4 regions of the Paenibacillus sp. UASWS1643 genome follow, and region 3 is predicted to be linked to each of the others. Evidence: riboswitches for the same ligand, from Rfam matches in the RefSeq annotation. Region 3 holds a riboswitch; each other region holds the start of a gene.

Region 1 (8,278 bases), on a different contig from region 3:
ATTAATCGAGTAGTAATCTAACCAAATATCTTCTGTTGTGGGGAACATAACCTGAAAAGAAGCTTATATCCAACCTTAGTGGAATATTAAAAAGAGCAGAGTGGCTCAAAAAAAATTCCAAACAAATTTCATTCTCTTCTAGGCAAAAAAAATACCTTCCGCGGTGGGGTTCACACCGGGAAGGTCATTAAGGAATATTAAAAAGGTTAGAAATAACAATTTAGATAAGTCCAGTATACCTGGTTTTTCTTATTTTGTCACAGGTGCAGGGATTTCGGAAATACATTCGTTACAAACAATTTTACCTTTGAAGTAAGTAACGTTCTCTGCATTACCACAGAAGATACAAGCAGGCTCGTATTTTTTCAACATGATGCGCTCGCCGTCAACGTAGATTTCCAGAGCATCTTTTTCACCAATACCAAGCGTACGGCGCAATTCGATTGGAATAACTACCCGTCCCAGTTCGTCCACTTTTCTTACAATACCTGTTGATTTCATCATTATAATCAGTGCTCCTCTCAGCTAACTATCATTGTCATTATTCGACATTATTTTATGTTTTATGATACTCATCATACCAACGATTCCCAAATCAGTCAACCTTAAAATTAGCTTAAAATTAAGGCTGTTTTTCACAAGGTTACTGGTGGTAAGGGATTGGAAGCTGTTTTTCGCATTTAAACCTCAATGTCAGCTTTGTCGATTTGGAAAACGACAAAACTACTTAATTCGACAAAGTTCGTCATATAGTGTCGAATCTTAGGTGAATCGTAGAACTCAAAGCATTAATATAAAAGAAATTAAAGGAGTGAGTCGACATGGAACAACGTTTAACGGAAGAGAAAGTATTCAAAGATCCGGTACATAATTATATCCACGTGCAAGATCCGGTTATATGGCAGTTAATTAACACCCCGGAATTTCAGCGTTTACGCCGGATTCGTCAGCTGGGTACTTCTTACCTTACATTTCACGGAGCAGAGCATAGTCGGTTCTCACATTCACTAGGTGTTTATGAAATCACACGCAAGATCATATCTCAATTTGAAAGAAGTCATTATTCGGATTGGCCGAAGGAAGAAAAGATTGTAGCTCTGTGTGCAGCTCTACTTCATGATCTCGGGCATGGGCCATTCTCTCACTCCATTGAGGAGGCTTTTGACATGAATCACGAAGATTGGACTTGTCGCATTATTACAGGTGATACCGAAGTAGGGGCGATCTTAAGACGGTATGCTCCTGATTTTCCTGAGAAAGTAGCGTCTGTCATTCAAAAAACGTATGAAAAGCCGATTGTGGTGAACTTGGTGACCAGTCCGCTTGATGCAGACCGAATGGACTATTTGCTCAGGGATGCCTATTTTACAGGTGTAAATTACGGCACGATTGACCTTGATCGTATCCTTCGGATGCTGCGTCCTTATCATGGGCGGATTGTAGTCAAGGAGTCAGGCATGCATGCTGTGGAGGATTACCTCATGTCTCGGTATCAGATGTATTGGCAGATTTACTTCCATCCGGTAACTCGTAGTTCTGAAATTATATTGCGGCAAATATTCAAGCGAGCAAAAACACTCATACAGCATGGTTTTCAATTTCGCTTCATGATTGATCCACTCCCTCAATTATTTGCAGGAGAATTATCTGTAGATGAATATTTGCAGTTGGATGAAGCATTAATCCAGACGGCATTTACGCAGTGGCGCAAGGAGGACGATACTGTTCTGAGTGAGTTATGCGAACGTTTTATGGATCGCAAGTTATATAAGTATGTAGAGCTCGAACAGGTCGACTTGACAATGATGGAAGAGATTCGGGAAGCTTTTGCACAGGCAGGCCTTGATCCCGAATATGATCTTGAAATTGATTTTCCTTCGGATAATCCGTATGATGTGTTTCGTCCGGATGAATCCACAGATAAGCAGATTCTTCTTCTGGATCGACAGGACAATTTACGTGAGTTGTCAGAAGTATCTGACATTGTCCGTTCTATCAGTGGGCTTCACCGAGGGAAACATCATTTGTATTACCCGCAAAACAAGGTGGATGCGATTATTCACGAATTACCGTCACATATACGCCCCTATTTCTTGTAATCGTGTGGATATAATCCGATGAAGAATTTCGATATCAAAACACTTTCTAAAAGAGCTATTTTTCATGATACAGTAATCTGCTTTAATGGGGAGTATATGTAGATCGACATAATTATGTAAATGCAAGTAGGCAAAAATAGCACAATCAGCAATATATAGATCAGAATATCCGTATATCTTCTATATATTGTAGTTGTGAAGAAACAAACGTAATGATGTAATACACAGATACCCAAAATCTTTTATGTATGAGTCATTGAATTATTGAATTTTACAAATTGGATTTTGAAAAAGAAGATAGTCGATATTTCGACATGAAGGGAGATACAGACATGATGCTGTTCGACACACATACACATCTGGATGCACCACAATTCGACGAGGACCGCGAGGACATGATTCAGCGTGCTGTGGATGCAGGAGTTGGTCGCATGATCAACATTGGTTTTAACCGGGAGACGATTCCAACCACAATGAAACTCGCTGAAACATATGACTTTATATATGCAGCTGTAGGGTGGCATCCCGTAGATGCGATCACAATGCAGGAGGGCGATTTGGAGTGGATTGCATCTTTATGCAAGCATGAAAAAGTGGTTGCGATCGGTGAGATTGGTTTGGATTATCACTGGGATACTTCACCAAAGGAAATACAGCATCGCGTATTACGACAACAAATTGCTTTGGCGCGTGAAGTAAACATGCCGATTGTCATCCATAATCGGGATGCACATGAGGATATCATAAGAATTTTGCGTGAAGAGAAAGCGGGTGAGGTTGGCGGTGTGATGCACTCGTTCTCGGGCAGCTGGGAAACAGCCAAAAGTTGTCTCGATATGGGCTTCCATCTCTCCTTCGGAGGACCGATCACATTCAAAAATGCAAAGCAGCCAAAAGAGGTGCTGGCAAAGGTTCCTATGGACCGGTTTTTCATTGAAACAGATGCTCCATATTTGACACCTCACCCTTATCGTGGAAAGCGAAATGAGACAGCGCATGTACGTCTGGTTGCAGAGGCAGCTGCGGAAATTAAAGGCATTTCGGTGGAGGAAATTGCTGCAATAACAACCAAAAATGCCATGGAACGATTTGGAATTCGTTAAAAAAACGAGCAAATGGGGCGAAAAAGGCAGGTAAGCGGAGGTAATTTGCCCTTTGATCCAAATAAATCAAGAATATTACAATATTTTAACCAAATATTCAGAAAAACGTACTTGATCAACGCTTTACAACATGCATCAAAACAGGATATCATCTTTTCAGTGAATTGTTGTGCGGAAAATTGGACAGATGTTCGGGGGATGAACAAAGGGACACTTTCCGATGAAACAACATTACTTTCATGAATCAGTCTCGCTGAGTCTCCGTTAACGGAGAGCGGGGGAACCAATAGGGCTTAAACATCGGTGTATTTGGCCGATGCGCAACGTTCGCTGACCCAAAAGCAGCGAAGGGAACTGCGAAGCCGTATTTGATTTCTTCTTTGGGTCTCGGGGTGAATTCAAGGGCGTCCGCCATGAGCGGGTGACCCAAGATAGGGCGGCTCTCTTTCGCCCGAACCCGACAGCTAACCTCGCAAGCGGAAAAAGAGAGGCAACCTCGTGCATGAATTTCCGATATTCAAAATCATTCGGAAGCCACGAAAGAGTTCCTCTTACACTCTTTCTTTGGCTTTTTTGTTTTTGAATAAAAGAAATATTGTCATCATACGGTAGGTATTCAGGAGGATGACATCATGTTGCGAAGATTGATTCATGGTGCAGAACCGGATTATGTTGGTCCAATCTGTGTTCTGTAGAAAATTTGGTATAGTCACGTCAAAGACATCATGCATTACTTTAGACGGCGAGGCTATGAAGGAGGACGGAGAAGTGGGCACATTCCAACCAGAAGAGACCCATGAGTCACGATCATCCAGTAAGTCTTTCGCGTTGCGGTGGAAGCATGAGAACATGCGTCAAATGGCATTGATCGCGATTTTCTCAATTGCGCTTACAATCATGATCTTGTTAGTCGTTTACGGTCAGGCCGGGAAACAAATTTCACTGGTTATTGATGGCAAAGCTCAGGTGGTAGAGACTCGTACAGGAATGCTTCAGGAAATGCTGGAGGAGCAGTCGATCACAGTCAGCCCTCACGATAAGGTATCCATGTCCATGAATGGAGCGATTACAGATGGAGACCGAATCGTTATTGAGCGGGCCGTTCCAGTTAACATTACGGCAGACGGAGACACCAAGACTCTGTATACAACGGATTCATCGGTAGAAGATGCAATTCAAAAATCAGGTATTCAAGTTGAAAGTAATGATAAAGTATATCCGGCGCTTGGAACTTCGATCAAAGCGGATATGAAGATTCGTGTAGTGCGCGTAACAAAGCGTACAGTGGATGTAGAACATCCGATCGCTTACAAAGTCATTAAAACGGCTGACCCTAGCTTGTACAAAGGAGATAACCGTGTCGTTGTGAACGGCAAAGAAGGCAAACTTGTACAGCACATCGAAAAGGTATTTCAGGATGGAGAATTGGTCTCCAAAAAAATGGTCGGCAAATCTGTCGCGAATAATCGTGTAGATAAAGTGATTGCTGTCGGCACCAAAGCAAAACCGGTCGTGAAAGAACCAGAGATTCAGACCGTATCAGCTCAGACTTCAACAACCAAAAAGGCTACAACAACGAACTCGAAGAAAACATCTGCCTCGGGCAGCAAAGTGATTACCGTATCCGGGACTTCTTTTAAATACTCCAAAGTACTTAAAAATGTATCCATGACTGCCTACTCTTCCGAAGAGCCTGGCATTGGAACTAAAACAGCTTCCGGTACTCGTGTAACGGAAGGACGCACCATTGCGGTTGATCCCAAAGTCATTCCAATTGGCTGGTGGGTATATATCGAAGGTCTGGGATTCCGTCGTGCGGAAGATACAGGCGGTGCCATTAAAGGCAACAAAATTGATGTGTATTATGACAGTGTGAAGCATGCCCTGAATTTTGGACGCAAGAAAGGCAAGACGGTCTACGTGATCGGTCCGGTGAAGCCGGAAGCGAACTAAAATCGTTTTACTTTGAAATGGGAATGCTATAAAATAGTTGCATGAATGATTCATGCGGAATATGCGGCGGAGGAGTCTGAATTTAGTCTCCCCCGCCGTTTGGCAGAGAAGAGGATATTCCTCTTCTTTTTGCGTTAGAAAGGAAGAAATGGAACATGATAAAAGAAGTCATTGTGGTGGAAGGCCGTGACGATACGGTAGCCATCCGTCGGGCCGTGGAAGCCGATACCATAGAAACAGGTGGATCAGCCATCAACCAACGCATTCTGAAGCGGATTGCGCTTGCTCAGGAGAGACGGGGAGTCATTGTACTGACAGATCCGGATCATGCTGGCGAGCGCATTCGTAAAATCATTGCGAATAAGGTGCCTGGCTGCAAACATGCTTTCATTCCGGAAGCCGATGCCACACGCAAAGGGGATATTGGGGTGGAGAATGCCTCACCGGAGGCGATCCGTCATGCTCTGGCACGCGTACATACTTCATACGAAGGCGCTCCTAGCCTGATCGATTGGGAGGACCTGATCGCGGCAGGACTTATTGTGCATCCGCAGGCTGCTGCACGTCGCATGGAGATGGGCAATCTGCTGGGTATCGGATATTGTAACGGTAAGCAGTTCCACAAACGTCTCGGTGTATTTCAGATTACACGGGAAGAGTTCTCTACAGCATTAGCGCAAATTGAACGTGAAGGATTGTGAGCATATGAAGGACATGGAAGAGACGATAGAAATTGCAACCCCCAAGCGAACCAAAGAAATTATTCAAAGACACGGATTCTCATTTAAGAAAAGTCTGGGTCAGAACTTTCTGATCGATCAAAATATACTGAACAAAATCGTTAATGCAGCCGATTTAGACGAGTCCAAGGGTGCACTGGAGATCGGTCCGGGTATTGGAGCCCTTACGGAACGACTCGCTCGGGTAGCTGGTCCTGTCACAGCCGTAGAGATTGATCAGCGCTTGATCCCAATCCTGGGAGAAGTGATGCAGCCTTATTCGAATGTACGTGTTCATCATGGGGACGTGCTGAAGCTTGATCTGGCTGAGTTGTTTAATACGGATTTTGCATCCGTGGACAAAGTCAGTGTCGTGGCTAATCTGCCTTATTATGTAACGACTCCAATCATGATGAAACTGTTGGAAGAGAAGCTGCCGGTAGACAGCATTGTTGTCATGATCCAAAAAGAAGTGGCTGAACGCATGGCTGCTGCACCGGGATCAAAAGACTACGGCAGTCTGAGCATTGCAGTTCAGTACTACAGTATGCCGGAGCTTGTGTGTATTGTGCCTCCTACAGTCTTCATTCCGCAACCTAATGTGGAATCAGCTGTTATTAAGCTGAAAGTGCGTGAGCAACCGCCAGTGGAGATTCCGGATGAAGCACACTACTTCGAAGTGGTACAGGCTTCTTTTGCCCAGCGGAGAAAAACAATCTCAAACAACTTGAAGGCACGCTTCTTCACAAAGGAGAACCGGGAACAGGCAGACATTCTGCTGGAGCAGGCAGGTATTCAACCGTCCCGACGCGGAGAGACATTGAGTCTGCAGGAGTACGCTACACTCAGCACCGTAATGTGGGAAGCAGGGGTACGTGCAGCGCTGTAAAATTTGAATGAACCAAACCGGGTCTCTGCCCATACGATGGGGTAGAGGTGATTACGTTGATGAATATCGGAGACTTGGTCGTTCGGAAGTCATACGGTGGCGATGTGACTTTTCGGGTGGAAGGCCTCCAGTTGGATGCTGCGGTCATTAAAGGGACTGAGTTCCGGCTGCTTGCCGATTCCCCAGTGGACGATTTGATACAGGTTCCCTATGAACCGCAAAGCGCCAAGACCAGACAGGCGCATGTTAAAGCACATCAGACCCTGTCCCGCCTGCAGCAGAATCGTATGGAACAGGCTGAGCGGAATCGCGAAGGTCTGGTACAGGATTGGTCTGCTCAGCAGGAACCGGCTTATTTTGAGATGCCTGGGAAGGTGCTTCATCTGGATGGAGATCCGAACTATTTGAAAAAAAGTATGGATCTCTATGAGCAACTTCGTGTTCCCGCAGAGGGACAATATGTTCATGAATCGGCAATGGCAGATACCTTATACCGTTTATTACCCAAAGTACGTCCAGATATCGTGGTCATTACGGGTCATGATGGGGTGCTAAAGACACGTCAGCCCTATGACTTATATAGTCTTGGTAGCTACAAGAACTCGCAAAATTTTGTGTCGGCCATTCAGGTGGCCAGACAATATGAACGCCATCTGGATGCACTCACTATTGTGGCAGGGGCCTGTCAGTCCCATTTTGAGGCCCTGTTGCGCGCTGGAGCAAACTTTGCCAGTTCTCCAGGCAGAATTCTCATTCATGCACTTGATCCGGTCTATGTGGCAGCCAAGGCCTCCTTCACATCTGTGCGTGATACGGTCAATATGAGTGATGTTCTGCACAATACCATCAGTGGTAGCCAGGGTGTGGGTGGTGTCGAGACACGGGGGAGTTACCGGGTAGGTCTGCCTGGGCTGAATGATTTATCTACGTTAAAAGTGAACCCGTCGGCAGTCTGATGTAGGCCATTTAAAGTCCCAATTTGGGGCTTTTTTTGTTTGCAAAAAAATTCATTGACAACAACTTTTTGATGCTGATATAATAATTAGTTTTGATTTGACAATGACTGTAAAATCCGGTATAATGGACAAGAAAAGAGGTGGTCGTCGACAATGGCTAAAAACACGCTGTTGGATATCAAACGCAATCTCGATGCACATATTGGTCAGAAAATTATGTTGCGGGCTAATGGTGGCCGCCGTAAGACCATTGAGCGTACGGGTGTATTGGAAGAAACGTACCCTTCTGTTTTTATTGTTAAGCTTGATGAGGAGCAAGAAACCTTCAAGCGAGTATCTTATAGTTATGCGGATATACTTACGGAGTCGGTGGAAGTCATGGTTTATGACCCGGGCAGCCAGACGCATAGCTCCTATATGGAGACGTAAGTATCGATTTACAGGCGATTCGCCCCACAAGGCGGATTGCTTTTTTGTTTTTTTAAACACCAATTCGTCCTCTAACGTAACCCATACATACTCAGGAATGAGCGAGGAACAGTCGCGGCATACTATATGG
Region 2 (8,278 bases), on a different contig from region 3:
ATCTCTGCCAACAGCCAACCTGTGTATCCCCTGTCACAAACAGATTCATTCGCTATACACGAATCGCGACATTGTAACCCTTGGTCTCACGGATCTGCAATCCTTGAGACAGGATGAACGAATGATTCCATTTATCCGATGGATTCGCAAACAGCCTGCTACAACGATTCCCCGTGTACGCAAATCCAATCATGTTCGCAAATCGTAAACCAAAAAGAACAGCTCCAAGGTCATGTGCCGGCGAGGTGAATCCGCCTTCCCTTTTCACTGTTCTTAAATGAATTATGCGATTGGCAGCCATCCTTATGATTAGATGTTTATTATCTTCGCCTCTTAATTCGGCCGCCGCCCACTCTGGTTTTTGGTTTTTTGTAGGATTTCTTAGGTGAATCAAACAACCCACCACTGCTCTTGTTGCGATCAATGGTTCCCTTGCTCTGATCTTTGTTGCGGTTGAATAATCCTCCGCCAGATCCCACGCTTGAATCTTTATCGCTTCCGCGCCTTGTAATCGTACCTTTCCGATCAACAGTAATAGGTGGAGCAAGCTTCTTGTCATTACTTGTTGGTGCACGATAAGATCCTGCACTCGGTTTATACGTATCTTTATTGGTATATCCTCGATATTTGCCATAACCTCGCCCGCCAAAAGAATCGAACAGATTACCAATTAATGTAGCGGTGAGGTACCCTTGTAAAAAAGATGAATCGTAGTTCTGCCGAACATATTCCTTGGAGTCCACCTCAACCAAGGTATCCTCCGGCTTGTTCGGGTCTTGTTGCAGATGATAATACTCGTCCTGATACACGAGGAACATACGCTCTGTGTTCTCTGCCGAGATCTGATCCGTTTGCCTTTGGTCAGACAATTCCTGAGCCACTTCCGGAACGGTACGGTCTGAAGCCCGGTACACATAGGACGTTGAGTTACCACTGCCGTTAACCGATTCAAGCGGATATGTGTCCTGAACAGAAGGTGCTCCGCACGCGGACAACAGAGACATCACAAGGCTGAGGACCAGCATTAATTTTAATCCATGTGCCAAGCGTTTTTTCATTGGGAACCTCTCCTAGCTCGAACGAATTACTTTGATATCCGCAGGAAGAATGGACTCACCCTCATACAGTGTAAATCTTCTGTCTTGCCACTCCACCCGAAGAAGCATATTATCATCCGACTGATACTGCCATACCAATTGTTCTCCAGCCTGGCCATATGGAGTTCTACCTGCCGTTGATACCATGCCTCCATACTCTTCCTCCAGATGAAATGCGCGTCCATCCAGGTCCAGCAATGTGGGCACCTCATCAGGTGCATCAAGCCTGCCATCAATTGGTGTATATAGGGCGTAACGTGTGAGTTCCCGTTCTTCGATATGCAAATATCGAAATGCGGTACCATCCTGCAGCGTGAGCACAACTGCATTTCGAGCGCGATTTTGTACCCGACCAACGACTTCATAAGTGACCAGAGAAACCTCACAGATATCACCAGGTGCAAGCTGAAGCATCGTTTTCTCTGCCTGCGGTGGTTCAGGTTTTGTTAGTATTCCTTTAATTCGTTTCCATACACTCATGAGAATTACTCCTGTTCCTTATCTTATAAACAAGCGGCAATAATCAGTGCGCCCACGATATGTAAAGCGCCAGAGAACAACCCGTATCCTGTCTTCCCTTGCTGAATTCCCGTATCCAGATCCAGATTGGCCCATTTGCGAATCATAAAGTGTACAACACTCTCCAGAATCAACAAAATGATAAAGGATACAACGGAGACCAACAATGCTTCTCCAAGATGACCAGCCGTAGAAATGGACGTAGCGAGTACATACCCTTGTGCAAATAATTTCATAACCATCCGTGTAGTAACGGCCATATTGCCAGCCTTAACTTCAGCAAAATCCTTATATTTCGTGAACAGTGAATCTACATACATCAGGACAAACAGCAAAACCGAACCAGATCCGGTCCAGACCAGCATCGCCAAAATATTCAAATCCATTTACACAGCCCCCACATATCAACATGAACCGCATTTAAAAGCGAAGGAGAAATACTCTTCTCCTCCGCTGGTTAACCCTGCTGACAACCAAGGTATTAGTTCTTATTATCGTACTGTTTCATCAATGCTGCGAGTTCGTCTTCAACAGCCTGATCTTTACCCAACTTCTCGAACTCTTCATCCAAAGACTTGCCTTTGGAAGACATTTCGTTACTTGCTTCTGCCTGTGCTTCCATCTGCATCATTTTCTCTTCCATGCGCTTCATACCGGCACTTGCAGTATCGGAGCCAAACCCATTCAACGCTTTGTTGATTTCCGTTTGGGCTTTTGCTGCATTGTAGCGGGCTACCAGTGTTTCCCGTTTGTTCTTCATTTGAGTCAGTTGTTTACGCATCTCGTCCAGCTTGCCACGCAGGTTATCTGCTGAAGCCTTGTTTTGATCATAACTGGTTTTGTACTCAGTCATCTTCTCTTCGGCTGCTTTTTTTTCTTCCAAAGCCCTGCGGGCCAGATCCAAGTTTTGAGCACGTGCCGCCGTATGCGCCTGCTCTTCACGTTTTTTCACTAAAGCTTCCTGCTCTTCGAATAACTGCTTGAATTTCTTCTCAATGGCGATCTGTTGCGCTACTGCTTTCTCCGCATCTTCCAGGTCCTCTTGCATGTCACGGATATATTGGTCCGTCATCTTGATTGGGTCTTCTGCCTTGTCAATAATGGCGTTAATGTTAGACATGGTTAGATCACGTAAACGTTTGAAAATGGACATTATGTTATTCCTCCTAGTCGATATTACATCGTATATAAACATACATACGTAACAATCTACAACTCGTTTCAATTTTAGCAAATAAAATAAAATTGAAACATGCGATTGTTTAGGAAGATCACATTTCCTTGTTGAGATGATCCTCCATTAGCCTCTCTGCAGTCTGCACGATTTCATCGATCTGCATCCGTGTAATGGAATCAAAATGAATACCCATAATTACCGTAACGGTTACTTTCAGCTGCAGGGCAGCCTTTCGGGCAAGCCGCTCACACAACTCTTGTTCCTTATGCCCCGGAATATGTACCGTCGTCCCGCTGACGCGCTCATGATCCACGTAGAACGTGGCTACGGCACCAATATGCGCCTTTCCTCCGGTAACGAGAAAAACCTTATCCTCTCCTGCTTCAATCACCTGTAAACGTATGGATTTCAAATCATATGTACTCATATCCTATCCACCTATCCTTTTCTATATGTTTTATATGGAGGAATTATGGCTGTCATAAGCTAAATCCGCAATGAAACTTCTCACACTACGCATATTTTATGAGACCCCCGGGCATACCAAGGAGAACGTCATTTTGGAAAAGGAGGCCGTTATTATGCGTGTACGCCTCATTATGCTGATGATTATCGTTATTTTTCTCGGGGGATATCATGCTCCAGTTTCATCACGGGATGTTTCAAGCCCGTCAAGTGAATCAGTATCAGGTTCGGATTCTGCGGAAGAAGAACAACTGACATTGGGACAGTTACGTCAAAAATATGCCGATACGTTCAAAACGAATGGTCCTTCAACCAAGAAGGTTGCACTCACTTTTGATGATGTACCTGATCCACGGTTTACTCCACAAGTGCTGGATGTATTGAAGAAATACAATGTCAGAGCTACATTCTTCATCGTGGGTAGTCGTGCTGAGAAACATCCGGATCTGGTGAAACGCATCGTTAAGGAAGGGCATATGGTTGGTAATCACAGCTACAATCATCCTGAATTCAGTAAGCTGTCGATGAATGCCTTTCGCAAACAAATTTTACATACCGGAGATATTATTCGACGTTTGGCGGGATATACACCCAAGATGATTCGGCCACCTTATGGAGACATTAATGAAGAACAGCTGAGATGGGCTGCCAAACAACACTATAGCATTGTGAACTGGAACGTAGACTCCCTGGACTGGAAAGGCCTATCAAAGGAACAGGTGAAAGATAACATCCTGTCTGCCGTAAAACCCGGCTCCATCGTTCTGCAACATGCTGGAGGCGGTGTAGGATCAAACCTGAACGGCACGATTGAGGCTTTGCCTGAAATCATTGAGGAATTGCGAAAGCGCGGATATGAACTCGTCACCTTGGACGAAATGCTGGGATTACCGAAGGCGAAAGAATAGAATAACCGTGTTAGGAAATCATGAAAATATTAAAAGGGTGCTGTTCAATCGCAAGTTAGCGACTGGCAGACACCCTGTTTGAATTCGTTAGATGTAATTTACTTTCTACTTAAGAATATACAGCTCGATATCCTGGAAACCAAATGTGCTTACGGACTGTTTGCTACCCGGGATAAAGATATCAATCCGATGACCCTTGATTGCACCGCCCACATCACGCGCTGTGGCTACAAAAGCCTGCTTTGGCAATCCTGGATGGCTGTGACCAGTTACCAGTACTTTGGTTCCGAGTGGAATTACACTTGGATCAACTGCAATCGTACCCAGTTCAAGGTCATTTCCGAAATAATCGACTGCACCCCAGCCTCCATTTTCAGACGGATCTGCAGAGTAAGCCGTTGCTTTTACGTTCACAGCTTTGCTGTAATCGAATGTTTTACCCCAGGCCTGAACCACTTTGTTATCTGCATTAACGTCCAAGCTTGCTGTGGTAACCGTTTTGGCATGGGTCTTGCTCTCCGTCGCCGCGGCAGCTACATTGTTTGCCTTACCGGGAATCGTAATTTTCAAACCACCATAAATGTTGTAAGGTGAAATGTCGTTGTTTGCTTTAACCAACGTGTTCATTGCTACTCCATATTGTTTTGATAAGGTGTAGAAGGTATCCCCTTCTTTGGCCACATGAACTGAATCGGCGTGAGCCGGAACGGCTTGAATTAGCATTGCTATTGTCAATAATGCTACTGCTGTTTTGGCTATACGTTTCTTGTTAATCATGGTCTTCCTCCCTCATTGTGCCTGCGAAGTTAGTTGTCGGATTCGGATGAGGAGCCCACCCTATAGGTTCTTCATTACATTGGAATCGTTATGTACCCCTAATTCACCCCAAGCAGTGTGCTGTAGATCTCCCCCCTGCACAATCTGCATCGTTACATCCCCCGCACTCCCTGTCCGGAAGTTTCGGCAGAGTTCAATATATCACAACTTTGTAACCTGAACTTGTAGTAATTCTTACCAAATGGTTTTTAGCATGTCATCAACTGTAAGAATACTGGATAATTCAGAAAATTTAGGCGAACCGACTTCTTTATATTTGGTAACAGAAAAGTTACATTTCGAATCTTTAAGTGATTAATGCGCATAAAAAATAGCGTTACCGACTCGAAGTCAGTAACGCTATTTGATCACTTCGTTTAGAGTACTTTCGCAAGAAAATCACGTGTACGTGAATTTTTCGGTGCTCCAAACACCTCATCTGGTGTTCCCTCTTCTACAATAACCCCGCCGTCCATGAACAGGATCCGGTCTCCTACTTCACGTGCAAAACCCATCTCATGCGTTACAATGACCATCGTCATCCCGCCTTCTGCAAGACGTTTCATGACATCCAGCACTTCACCGACCATCTCGGGGTCCAGTGCCGAAGTAGGCTCGTCAAACAGCATCACATGCGGCTGCATGGCCAATGCTCTTGCAATGGCGATCCGCTGCTTCTGTCCACCGGACAGCTGATTCGGGAATGTATCTTTTTTATCGTACAAGCCCACGGTGTTAAGCAAATCAGCAGCAATTTTTTCCGCTTCCTGAGTGGATTGTTTCTTCACTTTAATCGGAGCAATCGTGATGTTTTGCTGTACCGTTTTGTGTGGGAACAGGTTGAAATGCTGGAACACCATGCCCATTTTTTCCCGAGTTGCATTAATGTTGTGCTTCGGATCAGTGATTGACACGCCTTCAAAATCAATCTCACCCGAGGTAGGCTGTTCCAACAGGTTCAGACAACGCAAGAATGTACTTTTACCTGAACCGGAAGGGCCGATGACTACGACGACCTCACCTTTGCCAATCGTCACGTTAATGCCCTTAAGCACATCGTTATTACCATAAGATTTGTGTAATTGTCTAACGTCTATCACTTGCACTCAACTTCCTTTCCAGTCGTCCCAGCAGCTTGGACAAAATGAACGTCATTACAAAGTAGATGGCTGCTGCAATCAAAAATGGACTCAATCCTTGGTACGTAATGTTTTTGACTACACTTGCCTGATACATAATATCCACCATACCGATAACAGAGATAATGGAGGATTCTTTAATGATAGTTATGAATTCATTACCGATCGCTGGTAATACGGCTTTGAAGGCTTGTGGCAATATGATATAACGCATCGCGGCGCCTCTTCCCATACCTAATGAACGCGCTGCCTCCAACTGACCACGATCCACACCTTGGATGCCCGCACGGAAAATCTCCGCCAGATAGGCACCACTATTGATTGAAAGTGTAATGATACCTGCCTGAAGTGCAGTGAAGTTAATGCCAAAGCTCAGGGAAAAACCATAGTAAATAATCATCAATTGTACCAGCATCGGTGTGCCACGGATCACTTCAACGTAAGCAGTACCGATCCAGCGCAAGATTGCAGCGTCATGCAAACGGAACAAACAGATGATCAATCCAATAATTACCCCGAAGATAACCCCAAGTGCAGACAACAGAAGTGTGTATCCTACACCTGTAGCATAGAAACTTTTATATTCCCAGAATACTTGGAAAATATTTTGTGATTTGTTCGCTTTATCCGCCATCAAGAGGCTGGCGTCCGTCACCATCTGATTGATTTTATCTTCACTTTTCAATCGCTCCAGTGTTCCATTTACTGCAGCTAGCAGCTCGGTATTACCTTTGCGAATCCCGATTGCCGCTTCTGCTTGCTCTTCGTCCGGAACAGCAGCAGCAAGTCCAATGATATCGTCCAGATAACCTGCAGCAACGGTATCTTCAACGATTGCCGCGTCAATGCGTTTTGTTTGCAGTTGAAGCACGATATCCGAGATTTTATCAAGCGCAGTAAGCTTCGCTCCTGGAATACCTTGTCCGATTGTTTCCTGAATGGAGCCTTTCTGAACGCCAATTTTCGCATTTTCAAGTTCTGCCATGGTTGGATATTTGTCTTTATCCACATTGCGAACCATAATCACTTGTTTTGATTTATAATAGGTGTCGGAAAAATCGATACTTTTCTTCCGCTCATCCGTCGGCGTCATACCTGAAATTACCAGATCAACACGCCCGCTCTGCAATGAAGGCAGAAGACCGTCGAAGCCCATATCCTCAATCACAAGTTCAGCGCCAAGATCTTTGGCAATCTCTTTGGCGATCTCAATATCAAAACCGACGATTTCATCTTTGCCATTAATCACTTTATGGAATTCATAGGGTGCAAAATCGGCACTTGTACCGAGTACCAGCTTTTTACTGCTTGAATTATCTGTAGTTCCACTTGCAAGTGCCACAGGAACGGCAGTTGTCAGCAGAACGACAAGGGTCAACAGCATCATGGTATAACGACTTATTAATTTCAACCTCGTTCTCTCCCCTTACAATACTTTGTATGCTTCTCATGTTGATGACTGAGTCATTATAAAGTACAATGCATGATTATGCAATGCATTTTGACATTACAAATCTTGACTTGTTTCTGAAAAATTGAAGCAAACATGATATAATCAATGAATTATTTTCATTTTTGCATAAGGAGTTTACTAATGACAGCTAACAAATCACAAATTCTGACGGTTATTGATCAATATGCTTCCCGTTTTAAAGCCATTTCATCATATATCGGTGCCAACCCCGAACTGGGAAATGAAGAGTATCTCGCTTCTGCCCGTTTGAAAGAAGAACTGGTCTACCACGGTTTCACTGTAGAAGCTCCAATCCTTGGACTGGAGACAGCCTTTATCGGAACCTATTCAGCCGCCAAACCCGGCCCTACCATTGCATTATTGTGTGAATATGACGCCTTGCCGGAGATTGGTCACGCTTGTGGACACCATCTGATCTGCATGATGAGTCTTGGAGCTGCTGTTGGGCTGAAATCCATTCTGGATGAAGTAGGTGGAACGATTAAAGTGTTTGGCACACCCGCTGAAGAGACACGTGGTGCCAAAGTTCCGATGGCAGAAGCAGGTTTGTTCGATGACTGTGATGTCGCTCTCATGGCGCATCCATATTATGCCTACGAAAAGTCAGGCAGCTCGCTGGCTATTGATGCAGTACAATTTGAATTCCATGGCCGATCTTCACATGCTGCTGCAAGTCCACACGA
Region 3 (8,278 bases):
GGATGTACAGCCTGGACAGGTGGTGTGTCTGATGGGCCGTAACGGTGTAGGGAAAACAACCTTGATGAAAACATTAATGGGGTTGCTCAAAACAAGCAAGGGCAGTATTCAGTGGCAAAATCAGGAGTTATCCACTTTGGACACAGCCAAGCGGGCAAGGGCAGGGATCGGTTATGTACCGCAGGGGCGGGAAATTTTCCCGCAGCTTACGGTGAAAGAAAACTTATTGCTCGGTCTGGAGACAAGTGCGCCGGGAGTAAAAACGTTCCCGGAGGATGTACTGGCGATGTTTCCAGTGCTTGCTACGATGTATGGACGGCAGGGCGGGGATCTGAGTGGTGGACAACAGCAACAGTTGGCATTCGCCCGGGCATTGGCTTCGCGTCCGGGGTTGTTGCTACTTGATGAGCCGACAGAAGGCATCCAGCCTTCTATCGTGGAGGACATTCGGCAGGTTATTTTGCAGCTCAAGGCAAAGGGGAACCTCTCGGTTCTGCTGGTAGAGCAGAGTATCGATTTTGTACGAAGTGCCGCAGATTACATCTATATCATGGACAAAGGAACCATAACCCTGCATGGGACACCGCAAGAACTGGATATGTCGCAGTTTGAACATCATCTCTCCGTATAGTTGTAGTTAGTCGGCGAGTGGAGAAAGGTTTCAGGAACGCTTGTCCAGGATATTCGAGTATTTGGGATATAACCGCCGGATGCATTCCGGACAGATGTCATGGGTGAATTCGGCGTGGGTATGCTTCTCCAGATAACTCTCAACGGAGTTCCAGTGTTCCTCTTCGTCCTTGATTTGTTTGCAGACGGCGCAAATAGGCAGCAGTCCGCGCAATGTGCGCACTTCAGACAATGCCTTCTTCAATTGATGTTCTGTCTTTCTCTGTTCGGTAATATCCATGTGTGCAATCAAAGCGAGATCGGTATCCAGAATTGAATTTGCATAAGATAGAGGGGTGAGTTCTACACGAAACCACCTCTTTTCGTTGTATACAGTATACACGCAGATGTCATATGTATGGTTTCGATTAAAGGGTATTCCGCGTTCTTTCAAATTCTGTGCGACAAGTGCCATGTTAGCGTTCTTGCCTCGTTTTGCCCAGGCTTCCGTCAGATGCAGGTAATGTCTATGACTACTGTGTATATCCGGGTTTGGTGAGCATTGACCAAGTCCCTGTTGCCAGGCACGGTTACAACTTTGGATAATCCAATTGTGATCAACGATGATGAGTTGGTGACGTATGGACTGGAACGACAGCCTCTCCAGATCGGATGTAACATGTCTCATGGATGGGACCCTCCTTTGGCAGAAATCTTATCTCAATTCATCTGGAATATCCAAAATATCAGCGACCAGGTGTCTGAATCGGGTTGCTTTGCGTGTGCCGTGAATGAGATTGGATAAACGATAGGGTGGGATGCCATGCTGTTCACAAAAGGTCTTCTGGTCCACTTGAAGTTCGGTTAGCCGTCGTTTGATGGCCCATCCGAACGGAGTAACTGGTTTTTTCTTGTTCAAAAGGGTTCACCCCTGGTTAGAATGTAGTATTCAGCCGCCCTTTCTTCATGTAGAATATATAGAAATGCGAGCTGTATGTTTCATTATATACGTAAATTCGTCATCTAACAATTAAAAAAGACGGAAAAAAGTGTATTTTGTGATGATAAATGGCGTAAATACGTAAATAAAACAAATAAAATGACAAAAAACACGTCGGCAAGGAGGTTGCCGCGTGTTTTTTTTAGTTTGTCTGAATGAAGGGGAGCAGCTATGAGGCGGAAGAGGATTAGGCCCTGTAGGCATGAAGTCCAGCTCCAAGCATATGGAAACTGGGGAAAAACGATTTCATGGACATCGAGGTTGGCTGTGCCAGTCCATCCGCAGCCGAGGCGCTGACGGTCTTCCATTCATTCTCCAGATCTGTGGCCAGGCGGACCATCAGATCCTTGGTTGTTTCGTTGTTCAGGGGAATGACTTTGGAGGCTTCGGTTATGCAGGCATTCATGGCTGAATGCAGATAACCAAGGACCGCCTCCTCGACCGGGATGTCGAGGTGGTGGTTAATCCAGGCGTGAACAGTGGAGAGGCAGCCAACCGAATCGTATTTGGCAAAGATCTGTTCGAGCTGGCTGAATTCAATCCAGGGGTGCAGAGCGCGTGCGAGTCTGATCAATCGTTTACCCATGGTGGCAGCTTGTTCTCTGAGATCTCCAGGGGTTCGCTGAACATGGACGAGCTTGTCGATTAGAGCTATCCGCCATGTATCCTTGTGATCTGCTGCGGTATAGATGCCTTTGATGGCCATACCTTCAAGACGAACGATGCTGGGATGCAACTGACAACGCATGAATGATTCGAGATCTTCAGCATTACGAATGGTACCCTCCCTGATATGGATATCCATGCCGAAGGAATGGGTGAACCCTCCAACCTGAATAGAGGAATCAAGCAGTTTGACATAATCGAGCAGCTTATTCCCACGGTTCACAATCATTCGCCTCCTATGTTCGTTAAATGTCACTTAAAGTGACATTTATATTCCTTTTTGTTTGCTTTATGTTTAAAAATCCGAATTATATGATAGTTATCATCCCATAAATGTCCGCTTTTTGTCAATAGTATCAGTGAAATTTAATGGATTAAATCTGGAATTTAATATTTTTGTTATTTTATATAACACAATGTGTTATTTATGTGGCGAAGTGCAGTGAGGACCATATATAAGGAAGGACTATATATAAATGAATCAACAAGATCGGCTATTACCGAAAAAGAGGGGATCAAAACTAATAATATGCAGTTCATGGGTAAAGATGACGAGATTATGCGATTTTTGATGAAAATGCCTAGCTGAAAAAGAAGGTTTAAAAAATACTTTACTTTTAGTTCTGAACCCGGTATAATCAATTCTGTTGCCGATTATTTACGACATGCGGTCGTGGTGGAATGGCAGACACGCTATCTTGAGGGGGTAGTGGGCGTATGCCCGTGGAGGTTCGAGTCCTCTCGACCGCATCATATGAACGATTAAGAAGAAGCTTTCCATTAATGGAAAGCTTCTTTTTTTGTCTTTTTGAATAGTTTGATATCAAAGTTGATAAAAAAGGCCATCCATTACCGGGGCAAGACTGCTCTACCTTCCGGCTGTGGGTGGCCAATGTATTATTTTTGCAGCAAGTTTCTGATATCTTCTTCAATCTTGTCCGGTGTTGTTTTGGGAGCATAACGTTTAATTACCTCTCCGTTCTGATCCACGAGGAATTTGGTGAAATTCCATTTAATTGCTTTGGAGCCGAGCAGGCCAGGAGCTTCTGTGCTAAGGTGCTGGAAGAGAGGGTGAGCGCTTGAGCCGTTCACATCAATTTTCTCAAACATAGGGAAGCTTACACCATAATTCATCTGACAGAACTCGGCAATATCGTCGGAAGATCCTTTTTCCTGTGCAAACTGGTTGCTTGGGAACCCAAGAACTTCAAATGGAGCATCTTGAAACTTGTCTTGCAGTTCTTGCAGACCTTTGAATTGAGGGGTAAGTCCGCATGAGCTTGCCGTATTCACAATCAGGAGCACTTTGTCACGGTAGTCGGACATTTCAACTTCTTGACCGCGAAGGGTATTCACTTTGTAATCGTAGACAGTCATCTAAATCGCCTCCATTTATTTACTCTTATATCTTCTATTATATTGGTTACAATTAAATATTGCAAAACTAATATGGTTTAAAAGCATCAAAACAGGCAAGTTGTGCAGAATTCGTGAATGAATTGCGAAGTGATTTTCGTCAGAGTGAGAATTAGATAGATTTAAAGAGATGGGTAGAGTATGACCTTGTTGTAAGCGCTATTATATGTGAGTATTGCCGAAAATCTGTCGATTCGGTGATCTGTGAGGACTTTACACCGTCATGGCGCGGGTGTATGATTCATAACGTAATTTCAATTTAAACTAAATTGTACCTGAAAAACGAAACAAACGATAATATCGCTCGATCTTATCCTTAAGATATACGAACGATGTTTTAATCGCTGAGTTTCCATTCATTGATGAGTGGAAAACGGGGGAACCAACAGAATGCGCTGTCCAGGACAGTAGGCATTCATGGGGTGAATTTTCCGGTGACAGCCGGAAATAGGGCGACTCTCGCGCCCGAATCCGTCAGCTAACCTCGTAAGCGTTAAAGGGAGAGGCAACAAGCCGTACGCTGGTTCATGGTGTTTTCGCCATGGGTTATTTAAGAAGCGTTCGGGAGGCCTTGGTCCCCCACGCTTCTTTTTTGTTGTCTTTTCACGCCAAGGGAGGAACGAATGATGGATACTGAGATGATCTTAGTGACTGCTCCAAATGAAGCAGGACGCAAATTTATCAAATTGCTGATGTACAAAAAAATGCCGTTTGCCGTTCTAACCAACAGTGCAGGGGAAGAGCGCAGACTCCGTAGAATCGGAGTAGAACATGTCATTCGCATGAATACAGCTGCAGCTCAAAAATGGTTTTTGCCGCAGGGCAGCGTAGGTAACGTGTTTATTTTCGAGAATAGCCTGAATCTGACCTGTCGTTATTTACAGATCTGTCGTTCATGGACTTCGAAATCCCTGTGCGTGATTACGGAGCAGAGTCATCCTAAGGGCATTTATCGGGGTATGGGCGCAGACCGGATTGTATATTCGCTCAATGGGGAAGTTGGCTTTCTCCTCAATGGTTAATGCCATAGCTTGTGATTGCTCAGGTGTAAGGTGCCTGTTATAATTGAATGTATCGATAAACGGAAGTTTGAGGAGACTCATGCAGGATGGTGAGTCTTCTTTTTTATGGGTTTAAAGGTGAACGCGAACTTTTAGATTAGGATCAGGAATCACCTGTGGCTTACAAGGAGGAATTGGCGTGCCGGATGTAGGTGGATTGAAATGGTTGTTTTTTGATGTTGGAGATACGCTGGTGGATGAATGGGAGCCGGTTGATGATATTATCGGACAGTTCGTCCGCGAAGCCTGTGCATTGGGGTATCCGGTGAAGATTGAGGCGGTACGCGAACTGTTCGCGAACTGTTACCAGAAATATGAGCAATGGCCTATGAGAGTGGCGATTCGCACATTTGTTGAAGACGAGGGACACCAGAAACTGATTCAGGACAAGTTGAAGTTTCAAAAAGATCTTGAACGTCCTTTTCCTTCAGCGGATTCCGTTCTTCAGCAGTTGTCACGGTATTATCGCATTGGCATTATTGCCAATCAGAGTCCTGGAACGGAAGAGAGACTGGAGAGCTACGGGTTGCGAAAATATGTGGATGTTCTGGCATGTTCGGCTGAAGAAGGAGTGTCCAAGCCAGACCCTGAGTTATACGCTGTGGCCTTGAAGCAGGCCGGTTGTGAACCGGGGGAAGCCGTCATGATCGGCGATCGGATCGATAACGATATTATACCTGCTCGGAAGCTGGGCATGCGTACGATTCGAATTATGCAGGGTTACGGAAGATTCCAGCCAGAACTATCGGATGACAAACGTGCGGATTGGACTGTGGATTCATTGGATCAACTCCTGCCATTACTGATACCAAATCAGGATTAGATATAGATGGTTGTTTATTGGAGTTTGAGTTTTACTATAAAAGGAAACATGTTGCTGTATTGCAACAATAAAGGCTGATCAACTTGGGTATTGCATACCTGAGTTGATCAGCCTTTTTAGTATTTAGTCGATTAGAACGAGATTAGAATAACCGGATCGTTTGAATGATCAGATATACATTCAGCACAACGATAATCGCGGCAATGACCCATGAGGTGATCTTGAGCCACATTTTGTTGGCGAATGCACCCATGCTTTTTTTATCACTTGTGAACATCACCAGGGGAATTACAGCAAAGGGCAATTGAAGAGACAGCACGACCTGGCTCAAAATGAGCAGTTCTTCTGTGCCATGTTCTCCTGCAATGGCTGTCACAATTACCGCCGGGATGATGGCGATCAGACGTGTGACCAGTCTGCGCAGCCAAGCCGGAATTCGAATGTTCAGGAAACCTTCCATAACGATCTGCCCAGCGAGTGTACCTGTAAGGGTAGAGTTCTGACCTGATGCTAATAGCGCCACACCGAACAGAATACTTGCAACCGTAGTACCCAATAGAGGTGTCAGCAGATGATAGGCATCTGCGATCTCGGCAACCTGCGTCATACCAGCACTGTGGAATACAGCAGCAGATACAATCAGGATGGCCGCATTGATGAACAGGGCCAGTGTCAACGCGATTGTAGAATCCATGGTCGAGTACCGAATGGCTTCTTTTTTGCCCTGCGGAGTCTGTTCGATCTGACGGGTCTGCACAATGGAAGAATGCAGATACAGATTATGCGGCATCACGGTTGCTCCAATAATACCAATGGCAATATAGAGCATAGCCGGGTTTTGCAGAATCTCAACATTTGGTACAAAACCATGGAGAACACCGCCCATATCCGGTTTCGCCAGAAACAGGTCAATACCGAAGCAGAGGGCAATGGTTGCCATCAGCACAATGACGAGAGTTTCCAAAGCGCGGAAGCCTTTGTTTTGCAGTACAAGAATCAGGAGTACATCAACTGCAGTGATGATAACGCCGTACAACATGGGGATGTTAAATAACAGCTTTAACGCGATGGCAGAACCTATGACCTCAGCCAGATCGGTAGCTGCAATGGCCAGTTCACACAGAATCCATAACATCATGACAACAGGCATGCTGAATCGTTCGCGGCAGGCTTGAGCCAGATCCCGTCCAGTGACGATGCCGAGCTTGCCAGCCAGCGACTGAAGGACAACGGCCATCAGGTTCGATAACAGGATAACGGATAACAAGGTATACCCGAACTGCGAGCCGCCTGCGATATCTGTTGCCCAGTTCCCGGGGTCCATGTAACCTACGGCAACAAGGTATCCTGGGCCTACAAAGGCGAGGAATTTCTTCCACCATGCAGCATTCTGCGGAACTTTCATGGAACTGTGTGCTTCTCCAAGGGAAGGGGCCATGCCCGCAGTAGACAATGATTCTCTTGAAGGAGCGTTGAACGGATTTTTTTTACTCATACGATAATCACCTGACTTTGAATTATTGATTTGGAAATATTGTTGCGGAACAAACCGCTCATGATATATCTAAATTTTTATGTTTATTGTTACATTGTACTCCTTCAATTATTTTTGTCTAGTGCAACTTTTATGTATCAGCACAAAATTTCGGTTCCAGCTTGTAGATGCCCCTTCGTATATTACCCAACCTTAGGGGAAATACAGCCATGGCATTGAAATGCATGAAAATAATAAAGTTGTAAAAGCTGATAAAGATACAAAATTGCGTTTCAAAATGAGCCAGAAGTTTAAATTGAAAGGAAGGCAGTAAAAACTATATGGATAAGGGAGAGATTCTTAATGGAAGCTTTATATACAGCAGTAGCGACAGTTAAAGGTGGACGTACAGGTTCTGTGACTTCTTCGGATGGCGTGCTTAAGCATGATCTGAAAATGCCAAAAGAGCTTGGTGGCTCCGGTGGTGAAGGTACTAACCCTGAGCAGCTTTTTGCCGCTGGATATGGAGCATGTTATGAAAGTGCCCTTGCCAATGTAGCACGTAAAGCAGGTGTGAAATTGGAGGATGTGGTCGTTACAAGTAACGTATCCATTGGTAAAGACCCTGCGGATGACGGTTTCCAGCTGTCTGTTCGTCTGGACGTTAGCATGCCTGGTGTAGATCACAGTCAAGCAGAGGAACTGGCCCGCAAGGCGCATGATTTCTGTCCATATTCCAAAGCAACACGTGGCAACATTGATGTTGTTTTAAACGTAGTCTAAGATTTGACTCCCGGCAAGTAAAGGGAACATATGGAGCAGGGTATCCCAGATACCTGATGTTCGACTACAAAGCCCTGCTGGCAATCGGCAGGGTTTTGTGTTGATTATAATATATGGACATGATGCAGGAGATTAGATGCCAGATCGCGTACTATTTTACATAATTGCACTCCCACTTCATGCTACACATTCCATAAAGGGGGAACGAAGATGAGTATTGAAGAGATGATCGAGCGGCGATTTGTGTGTACGAAATGCAGGGGGACGGATTGTAACATTAAGGAAGTTTCCATGTCAGGAGCAGGCCTGAGCAAGATGTTCGATATCCAGCATAACCACTACCTGTTCGTGGCTTGTGCTTCCTGCGGGTATGTTGAAGTATTTGATCCGGATGTTTTGAAAGGGAAAAAACAGGGGCAGGTTGGGACTATTCTGGATATTCTGTT
Region 4 (8,278 bases), on a different contig from region 3:
CCTTGCATACATCGAGCACAATTGACATGATGCGTTTGTCCGAAGTAATTTTGGAACCCATATGATTGTTCATGCCAATTGCGTGGGGCACATCATCAATCGCTTTCTCCACGCGGGAGCGGACTTCTTCATCTGTTAGATTGGATGTGATTGCACCCGGGCCCAGCCATTCAGGTCGTCCTTTCTTGGGTTCCATGGGCATGTGCACAATCACATCCATCCCCTTTTCATGTGCAGCTATCGCATCTTTCTTCGTTGTTGGCAAAAAAGGCATGACCGCTACCGTTAGTTTAACTGGCATTGCCAGGATCTCGGCCGTACCCTTCATGTCATTACCAACATCATCGATGATAATCGCTAACCGTTTGTGATTCGATGTGGACTCTGAAGCTGCCGCTGTTGGCCCTCCTACTGATATGCCTGCGTAAATCACAATCAAAAATGCCATAATACCTGCAGTTAATCGATAAATCTTTCTCTGTACTTTCATCATGATTCCCTCCCCGTAACTTCTGTGATCTCATTGTTTGATAATGAAGGCAGGAATATGTAAGCCAAAGCCTTCCTTAATAACGACATCCCCGCCATTGAAGACCTCTATTTCAAACGAAGATCTCCATCATTCCAGTTTTCTCCTTTGTATTCAGACAAGAACTGTCATTGAACAGTTAGAAAATAGAGATTAATTAGAAAAAATACTGTAATTTGTCAGGTTTTCAGTATAGGAATTTTTTAGTAGAATCAACAAATGAAAGAATTCATGTGCTTCATTTCTTTCCTATGATTTATGGAAGGAGGTTTTGAAAGGGTTTACATAAAATAAATGCCAGGCAATCCGCTATTCTTGTTTGTTATCCCTGGTCGCGTTTTATCTATGTAACCATCTACCATTATCGAGGAGGATGAAAGTAGTGAAATTCAAACTAAAAAAGTCTATTAATGTTCTTTTGGCCTGTTTAACAGCCCTGCCTTTGATGTTAACCCCGACAAATGTGTCAGCAGCCAGTGATGCAAACATTAATTTGTCCTCGGAAAAACAGCTGATTAAGGGCTTTGGGGGCATTAACCTTCCTGCCTGGATTGGTGATCTGACTCCCGCTCAACGTGAAACTGCTTTTGGTAATGATCAGAATCAGTTAGGCTTCTCCATTCTCAGGATCTACGTTGATCCAGATTCCAATAACTGGTATCGTGAAGTTGCCACAGCCAAACGGGCTATTGAAAAGGGGGCAATCGTATTCGCATCCCCATGGAATCCTCCGAGCAGTATGGTTGAAACATTCAACCGTAATGGGGATACAAATGCCAAACGTCTGAAATACGACAAATATGCCGCATATGCGCAACATCTGAACGACTTTGTATCCTACATGAAAAATAACGGTGTAGATCTGTATGCCATTTCGGTACAAAATGAACCGGATTATGCTCATGACTGGACCTGGTGGACTCCACAAGAGATCCTTCGATTCATGAAAGAAAATGCTGGTTCCATTCAAGGTACCAAAGTCATGGCACCTGAATCCTTCCAGTACCTAAAGAACATATCCGACCCAATCCTGAATGATCCGCAGGCCCTTGCCAACATGGACATTCTGGGAGCACATACGTACGGAACTCAGATTTCGAATTTTGCCTACCCCCTCTTTAAGCAAAAAGGAGCTGGCAAAGAACTGTGGATGACTGAGGTGTATGTTCCGAACAGTGACAACAATTCAGCAGACCGCTGGCCTGAAGCACTAGAAGTTTCCTATCACATGCACAATGCCATGGTAGAAGGTGATTTCCAGGCCTATGTGTGGTGGTACATCCGCAGACAGTATGGTCCGATGAAAGAGGACGGTACCATAAGCAAACGCGGGTATAATATGGCCCATTTCTCCAAATTTGTACGTCCTGGCTATCTCAGAGTGGATGCAACCAAAAACCCGGATACGAACACATTTGTTTCTGCCTACAAAGGGGATAACAAGGTCGTTGTCGTAGCAATTAACCGTGGAACTTCGGCCACAAGCCAAAAATTCGTTCTGCAAAATGGTAATGCCTCCACGGTGTCCTCATGGATTACGGACAGCAGTCGCAACCTGGCAAGCGGGGCCTCGCTTAACGTATCCAATGGAGCCTTCACGGCACAGCTCCCACCTCAGAGCGTAACAACTTTTGTTGCCAACATTACTGGCGGGAATAACGGCGGAAATACAGGTAGTGGCACTACTTATGAAGCCGAGACCGGAACAACTCTTACGGATGCTACCATTGAAACGATCTACCCTGGTTACACTGGCTCCGGGTATGTTAACTTCAATGCGATGACTGGTTCAGCCATTCAATGGAACGCCATTAACAATACGATTACAGGCACCAAAAATGTAAAGTTTCGTTATGCGCTGGAAAGCGGCACTCGGAACCTCGACATTTTTGTGAACGGAACCAAAGTCATTAGCAACGAGCCCTTTCCGGCTACGGGAAGCTGGTCCACATGGGTTGAAAAAACAATACAGGTCCCCATGAACACGGGCACCAATACATTGAAAGTGGTCACTACCGGATCCGAAGGACCGAATATTGACAGCGTTAATGTTACCGCAGCACAATAAACGTTCCGTATGGCTAATGGAAGACATTTGCTGTACGTGCAGCTAAGCACTAAGTACTCAAATCTAAAGTTAATGTTATATCAAAAAATGCAAAAAAAGACTCCTTAAGCGTTAGCTTAAGGAGTCTTTTTATTAAATGCGGTCGAGAGGACTCGAACCTCCACGGGGGTTAGCCCACACGGACCTGAACCGTGCGCGTCTGCCAATTCCGCCACGACCGCATATTGTATCTCCGTGATCAATATCGGCGACAAGAATTAATATATCATGCGGAATCTATCATGTCAACACTGAAAATAATAACAATAATACCCGAACCAGACGTCCATGTCGATTCGGGTTTTACCTTTAACTATTAATAGCTTGGTTCATTAAAACGGAAGCATACTGCAAATTACAGCTTGGAAGGCCAGTTGCCATACCATGCGTAACCGCCTCTTCTTTCTTTATCAATATCACTTAATTTGTATTTAACTACCCCGTCACGACCAATAAAGATTGGTCTATCCGTTCCTATCTCATAGAAGCGTGCCCAAATTGGTGCAGCTTTGGAATCAGCGATAATTTTACTATCTCCATTAGCTCTTTCATATTTGTACCCCGTAATTTTCACCTTGTTAAACCAAGCCTCCGCTCCTTTAATGGATGCGGTAATTTTAGCGTTAGCAGGTCTGGTTTTCAGAAATTTAACAATCGTTACACTCTCTCCAGCTGTCAGCGATGGCACTTCGTAGATTCTTGCGCTCGCTGGTTTAAGGGAACTGGAATCATGTTGTTGTCCCCATGCTGTCAGCTTACCACCTGAAACGACTTGTGTATTCAAAATCGCCTCCACACCTTTGGCAACTGAATTTTTACTACGGTTAGCAAGTGTGCTGTCGATAAACGAGAAATCACCTTTGCGTGCTGCTACTTCATCCAGCATGATCATTACATTAATCATGGCATCATCATTGTAGGTAATGTGCTTGTGATATCCGGAGCTTTGGTAAACTTGTGGCCATCCGCCGTTTGAATACTGCATGTTGATCAAAAAGTTAATTCCTTTGATTGCAGCTGTGGAGTATCGCGGATCATTTGTCTTTTTAAATTCCTTCGCCAATCTTCTAATTTCTGAGTATGTAGCCTTGTTGTCTATCGTGGACTTCGCCCACTCTCCACTTGTCTGTTTATAATCTTTTCTCCAACCTCCATCCGGCAGCTGGTTCTTCAAAATATCAGAAATACTCGCTGTAGTACCCGATGCATCCGCGGCAGATACCGTCCCTACAGGAAGAACTGCCATTCCAACTGCTGAGAACACCATCGTACATGCCAGGACAAAAGTAATTATTTTCTTCGCTTTCAAATGCAACACTCTCCTATGTTCATTTTTATAAATCTTCCACTTCTACTTTACCTATGATATACGCCCCCAAACCTCCTTTATTTGTATTTATCGCATAATAAAATCAATTTTAATCCAATATGTGGATTGGATAATCAGATAATATGCAAAAAATCGATTTTTGTCAATATATGCAACTTAATGAATATAATCTCTCTAATTCTACATAACGGGATAGTCCTTTTAACTCATGACAAACCTATTTATTTATCCAAATTCGTCTTAAACGAATCATTAATGACGTTTTTGTCATGAATGATTCCCAAACTTGATCCCTTCTTTCATATAAAAACCTTAATTCCGCTAACATTGAGGTATTACGAAGGGTTTTAAATGGGTTTGACAATTACGCATTTATGCAATATAGTTTCAAATAGTTACAAAAACTTAATTATTCATTGCCGAGTTTCATGTTTGAAAACGGGGGAACCAATTTGGGTGAATTATTCTTATACATAGGAAATATAGGGAACCTTCTACCGAACCCTTAGCTAACTCCGTAGGCATCGAAGGGAGAACATTGATTTTGAAAAAACTGATTATCTCCATTTTTGGAGCAGCTGTATTATTTACATCCGGGGCAACAAGCACAGAGGCAAGCAGTATCAACTCCGTAGTGAACAACATGACAGGTATACCTTACAAATGGGGTGGCACGACTGTAGCCGGCTTCGACTGTTCTGGTTTTATGAGATATCTTTTCAACAAATACAGCATTGAATTGCCACGTACTTCACAGCAGCAAGCCAAAGCAGGTACGCCTGTATCGAAAAGCAACATTCGCACAGGTGATCTGGTGTTCTTCAATACGATGGGCAAAGGCATTTCACATACAGGTGTATATATCGGCGGCGGACAATTCGCTCATGCCTCCAGCAGTAAAGGTGTAAGCATCACGAAGTTATCGAATCCATACTTCAATGATCGTTACGTAACAGCACGTCGGGTAACTGGACAGTTTATGTATGATAAAATGTTAGGTAAAATGTAATTCACATACAAAAAGGCATCGGTTATTAACCGGATGCCTTTTTTGTACTTAAAAAGTATGTTGTATTGCTTTTAATGCAGCGCCTTCTGCACTCGCATCGCACCCTGAGACAGGGCATGTCCGCCTCCAACAGCTCCGGCCACGGCTACGGTCTCCATAATTTCCTGATCTGTTGCTCCCTTGGCACGGGCTTCTTCTACATGGTAGAAGGTACATACCTCATTGTTGGCAAACAATCCAATACCAAGCGCAATTAGCTGTTTTGTCTTTGCATCAATCACGCCAGGTTGGAAACATTCTCCGGTAAACTCATGATATGACTTCACCACACCTGGCAGTACATCGCTTAATGCTCCAATCTGATCCTTGTAGGCATGAACTTTATCATTCATCAATGTCATGGCTCGTAGCACACCCTCTCGGCTATAGTTACAGATCTTCCTCACTGTACCTATCTTCTCTCCCGAGTGAGTCAATTATGCCAAGAAATCATGGTAATTCCAAACATTTAAACGCTCATCGTCCCTGCTCAATTATAAGCGATTGCTACTCACCAAGTGGACTCTGGCGAGGCTCGCTGAACAGCTGATATTTGTAACTGCGATCCAGCTTAACTACACGTCGATTCTGACGCCGGATAAGGACCTGCTCGCCATCCCAGGCAACAACAATCCCGGTTACATCGTTAGATTCCAGCTCGTCCCGTACTACTCTTACTTTCTCACCTGACAGACGCAGGGCGTCCAGTTCTGTATCACTGATCATCTTCATGGCTCCTATATTCCAAATTTATTTACAAAAAGAGACCTAAATGAAATGTCATTTAGGTCTCACGTGACTGTATTGGACTGTCATGTCATTCGAAATTATGTCCCGACTGAAAGTTACCGCTGCGCGTGCTCTTTGCTGTCGTTCTTCTCGAACCAAAAATCAAGCACTTTGGCGGACATCACACGTTCTTCAAGGTACTCCACTTGATGCGGTGTAAATTGTTCTTTCCAAGAGAAGGACAACTCTTCGCACAAGCCTACAATCGTCAGTAATTCTGACCAGGCAACATAGCGTTTGTACCAGAAAAATTGAGGATGTTCAATCATATAGGGATAAAGGTCATCGAATTCCGTATGTTTACAATCCAGGGCACGTTCAAAATGAACTTTCGATTCCGCCAGCTTATCATTAAAGAATTGTTCTGTTGCCGGTTGGTTCCCCATGGTGTTGCCTCCTCTCCCTAACATAACCCCATTATAAATGAAATTAGCGGCCATGCAAAGGCATAGTTCAAAAAATAGGCCCTATTCCTTTAAAATGTCACATTTCGTTATCGTCAAATTGTACCGTCCCATCGTTCAGGGAACGAATGCGTACCAAGGCTTCCACCGGAATACCCTGTTCACGAATCGTTCGTGCCCCTGCCTGGAAACATTTTTCTACCACAACGCCGAATCCGACGAGTTCCGCACCGGAACGCTCAATGATTTTGATGACGCCACGAGCGGCATCTCCATTGGCAATAATATCATCAATGAACAAAATACGGTCATTCTCATGAATGAACTCGCGAGATACCATAATGTCAGTTACAATTCCTTTGGTAAAGGACGGTACGCGTTCACAGTAAGCATCAGGATCAGCCAGAAGTGTTTTTTTGCGACGGGCGAATACAAGTGGCACCCCAAGTTCATAGGCCGCGGCAAACGCAACCGGAATCCCCGAGGATTCTACCGTGATTACACGGGTCACTCCACTTTCACGAAAACGGGCAGCGAACTCACGCCCCATCTCCATCGTTAATGCAGGATCAATCTGGTGGTTCAACAGACCATCCAGCTTTAAAACTTGATCCGAGATAACCACACCTTCTTGTAAAATTCGTTGTTTCAATAATTCCATGATTTGACCTCCCAAGCCTATCCTATGAGGTAAAAGTATCATATATCTATCTATAAGTTCAAGCGAAATTGCCTGGGCGCTGTCCTTGAGACGCAATTCAAGCCAAAGCTCATTATTCATTGTCATGACTTTCGTGGGTCAAGCATACCTTGTACCATGGTACCCGCATGTCCAAACTAAACAGGGGCCTGAGAGGGGAAACACATGAAACAGGCATTTCGGGTGCTGCAGATCGCATTTACATACATCGGAACGGTTGTCGGAGCCGGCTTCGCTACAGGGCAGGAAATTTTGCAGTTTTTTACCCAGTATGGCAAATGGGCCACCATCACCATAGGCTTATCCACCATGCTCTTTGTCTGGTTAGGTACCAAAATGATGCTGATTGCTCACGATACCGGGTCCCGCTCTTATGAGGATCTGAACAAACATTTATTTGGCCACAAGGCAGGCAAATGGATCACCTGGGTGACCCTTCTCATTCTCATTGGTGTGAACAGTGTCATGCTGGCCGGAGCAGGTTCCGTTTTTGTCGAACATTTGGGTATGCATTATCAGACAGGTCTGATCGTCACACTTGTAGGGACATATCTGCTTCTCGGTCGAGGCATTCAGGCCATCCTACAAATGAATAGCATCGTCGTGCCCATGATGCTCCTGTTATCTCTGCTCATGATTACCAGTACCATCCATCATCCAGGTGCTTCCCGATTCATCACACTGACGACAGACTCAAACCCTATTCAAGTGTGGCTGTCTCCACTGTTGTATACTTCATTCAATCTGGCGCTGGCTCAAGCTGTTCTTGTGCCTGTAGGTAACCAGATTCGTAGTCGGAATGTACTGAAGTGGGGTGGAGTTTTGGGTGGAATTGGCGTTGGTTTCATGCTGATGGCAGCTCATTTTGCCATGTCAGCTCAGATGCCCGGCATCATCCAATTCGAAATCCCGATGGGTAGTATTGCCTTTCAACTTGGATGGGCAGTGCAATCTGTATATGTATCCCTTATTTTCATGGAAATATTCAGTACCTTTGTAGCCGATATCTATGGAATGACCTTGCAACTGAGACAACATATACGCGTCCACCCCCGTTTCATTACATTAACCATTATGCTGTTGTGTTACTCACTCAGTCAGTTTGGATTCAGTTCCCTGCTGTCCATCCTTTACCCTATCTTCGGAAGTTTGGCACTGTTCTGGGCAGCCAAATTGGTATTAAACCGCTGGGGCGCCTTTCGTGGACGCAAAAATGTATAAACGGTGATGTACTTCATGAATGATGAGCATCCGTTCGCCTCATAACCACAAGTCACCGCGGGCACGTTTTCCTTAAACATGACAAAAAGCCGCTGTTTATCACAGCGGCTCGCACTTTTTGCTCTACGTTTTAGGCTTTGTCAGGAAACT

Evidence for each region. Region 3 has a riboswitch for cyclic di-AMP ahead of FE296_RS23530 (HAD family hydrolase). Riboswitches for the same ligand answer to the same signal wherever they lie in the genome.
Region 1: another riboswitch for cyclic di-AMP. It lies ahead of FE296_RS02705 (resuscitation-promoting factor); the one in region 3 lies ahead of FE296_RS23530 (HAD family hydrolase).
Region 2: another riboswitch for cyclic di-AMP. It lies ahead of FE296_RS25185 (3D domain-containing protein); the one in region 3 lies ahead of FE296_RS23530 (HAD family hydrolase).
Region 4: another riboswitch for cyclic di-AMP. It lies ahead of FE296_RS10670 (C40 family peptidase); the one in region 3 lies ahead of FE296_RS23530 (HAD family hydrolase).

The regions. Positions count from the first base shown of each region.
Region 1 is NZ_VXKZ01000089.1:48,021-56,298, reverse strand. It holds gene rsmI (16S rRNA (cytidine(1402)-2'-O)-methyltransferase) at 1-13, shown strand, start outside; gene FE296_RS02720 (AbrB/MazE/SpoVT family DNA-binding domain-containing protein) at 250-504, opposite strand; gene FE296_RS02715 (HD domain-containing protein) at 822-2,099, shown strand; gene FE296_RS02710 (TatD family hydrolase) at 2,432-3,202, shown strand; cyclic di-AMP (ydaO/yuaA leader) riboswitch at 3,444-3,697, shown strand; gene FE296_RS02705 (resuscitation-promoting factor) at 3,971-5,155, shown strand; gene rnmV (ribonuclease M5) at 5,311-5,856, shown strand; gene rsmA (16S rRNA (adenine(1518)-N(6)/adenine(1519)-N(6))-dimethyltransferase RsmA) at 5,861-6,763, shown strand; gene yabG (sporulation peptidase YabG) at 6,823-7,719, shown strand; gene veg (biofilm formation stimulator Veg) at 7,873-8,148, shown strand.
Region 2 is NZ_VXKZ01000115.1:119,167-127,444, reverse strand. It holds gene FE296_RS25220 (HNH endonuclease) at 1-208, shown strand, start outside; gene FE296_RS25215 (DUF4247 domain-containing protein) at 321-1,058, opposite strand; gene FE296_RS25210 (DUF4178 domain-containing protein) at 1,071-1,577, opposite strand; gene FE296_RS25205 (DUF350 domain-containing protein) at 1,601-2,002, opposite strand; gene FE296_RS25200 (PspA/IM30 family protein) at 2,098-2,769, opposite strand; gene lpdD (prenylated flavin chaperone LpdD) at 2,888-3,220, opposite strand; gene FE296_RS25190 (polysaccharide deacetylase family protein) at 3,375-4,166, shown strand; gene FE296_RS25185 (3D domain-containing protein) at 4,272-4,943, opposite strand; cyclic di-AMP (ydaO/yuaA leader) riboswitch at 4,946-5,142, opposite strand; gene FE296_RS25180 (amino acid ABC transporter ATP-binding protein) at 5,360-6,082, opposite strand; gene FE296_RS25175 (ABC transporter substrate-binding protein/permease) at 6,069-7,505, opposite strand; gene FE296_RS25170 (M20 family metallopeptidase) at 7,716-8,278, shown strand, end outside.
Region 3 is NZ_VXKZ01000114.1:262,345-270,622, reverse strand. It holds gene urtE (urea ABC transporter ATP-binding subunit UrtE) at 1-631, shown strand, start outside; gene FE296_RS23555 (nitrogen regulation protein NR(II)) at 662-1,297, opposite strand; gene FE296_RS23550 (hypothetical protein) at 1,325-1,528, opposite strand; gene FE296_RS23545 (urease accessory protein UreF) at 1,797-2,498, opposite strand; tRNA gene FE296_RS23540 (tRNA-Leu) at 2,943-3,025, shown strand; gene FE296_RS23535 (glutathione peroxidase) at 3,173-3,652, opposite strand; cyclic di-AMP (ydaO/yuaA leader) riboswitch at 4,024-4,199, shown strand; gene FE296_RS23530 (HAD family hydrolase) at 4,318-4,713, shown strand; gene FE296_RS23525 (HAD family hydrolase) at 4,892-5,575, shown strand; gene FE296_RS23520 (Nramp family divalent metal transporter) at 5,718-7,013, opposite strand; gene FE296_RS23515 (organic hydroperoxide resistance protein) at 7,413-7,832, shown strand; gene FE296_RS23510 (zinc ribbon domain-containing protein) at 8,043-8,278, shown strand, end outside.
Region 4 is NZ_VXKZ01000103.1:177,467-185,744, forward strand. It holds gene FE296_RS10650 (divergent polysaccharide deacetylase family protein) at 1-448, opposite strand, end outside; gene xynC (glucuronoarabinoxylan endo-1,4-beta-xylanase XynC) at 903-2,597, shown strand; tRNA gene FE296_RS10660 (tRNA-Leu) at 2,735-2,818, opposite strand; gene pelA (pectate lyase) at 2,992-3,945, opposite strand; cyclic di-AMP (ydaO/yuaA leader) riboswitch at 4,374-4,505, shown strand; gene FE296_RS10670 (C40 family peptidase) at 4,511-4,975, shown strand; gene FE296_RS10675 (carboxymuconolactone decarboxylase family protein) at 5,047-5,376, opposite strand; gene FE296_RS10680 (hypothetical protein) at 5,522-5,740, opposite strand; gene FE296_RS10685 (hypothetical protein) at 5,860-6,189, opposite strand; gene FE296_RS10690 (xanthine phosphoribosyltransferase) at 6,287-6,868, opposite strand; gene FE296_RS10695 (YkvI family membrane protein) at 7,073-8,128, shown strand; gene FE296_RS10700 (glycosyltransferase family 4 protein) at 8,259-8,278, opposite strand, start outside.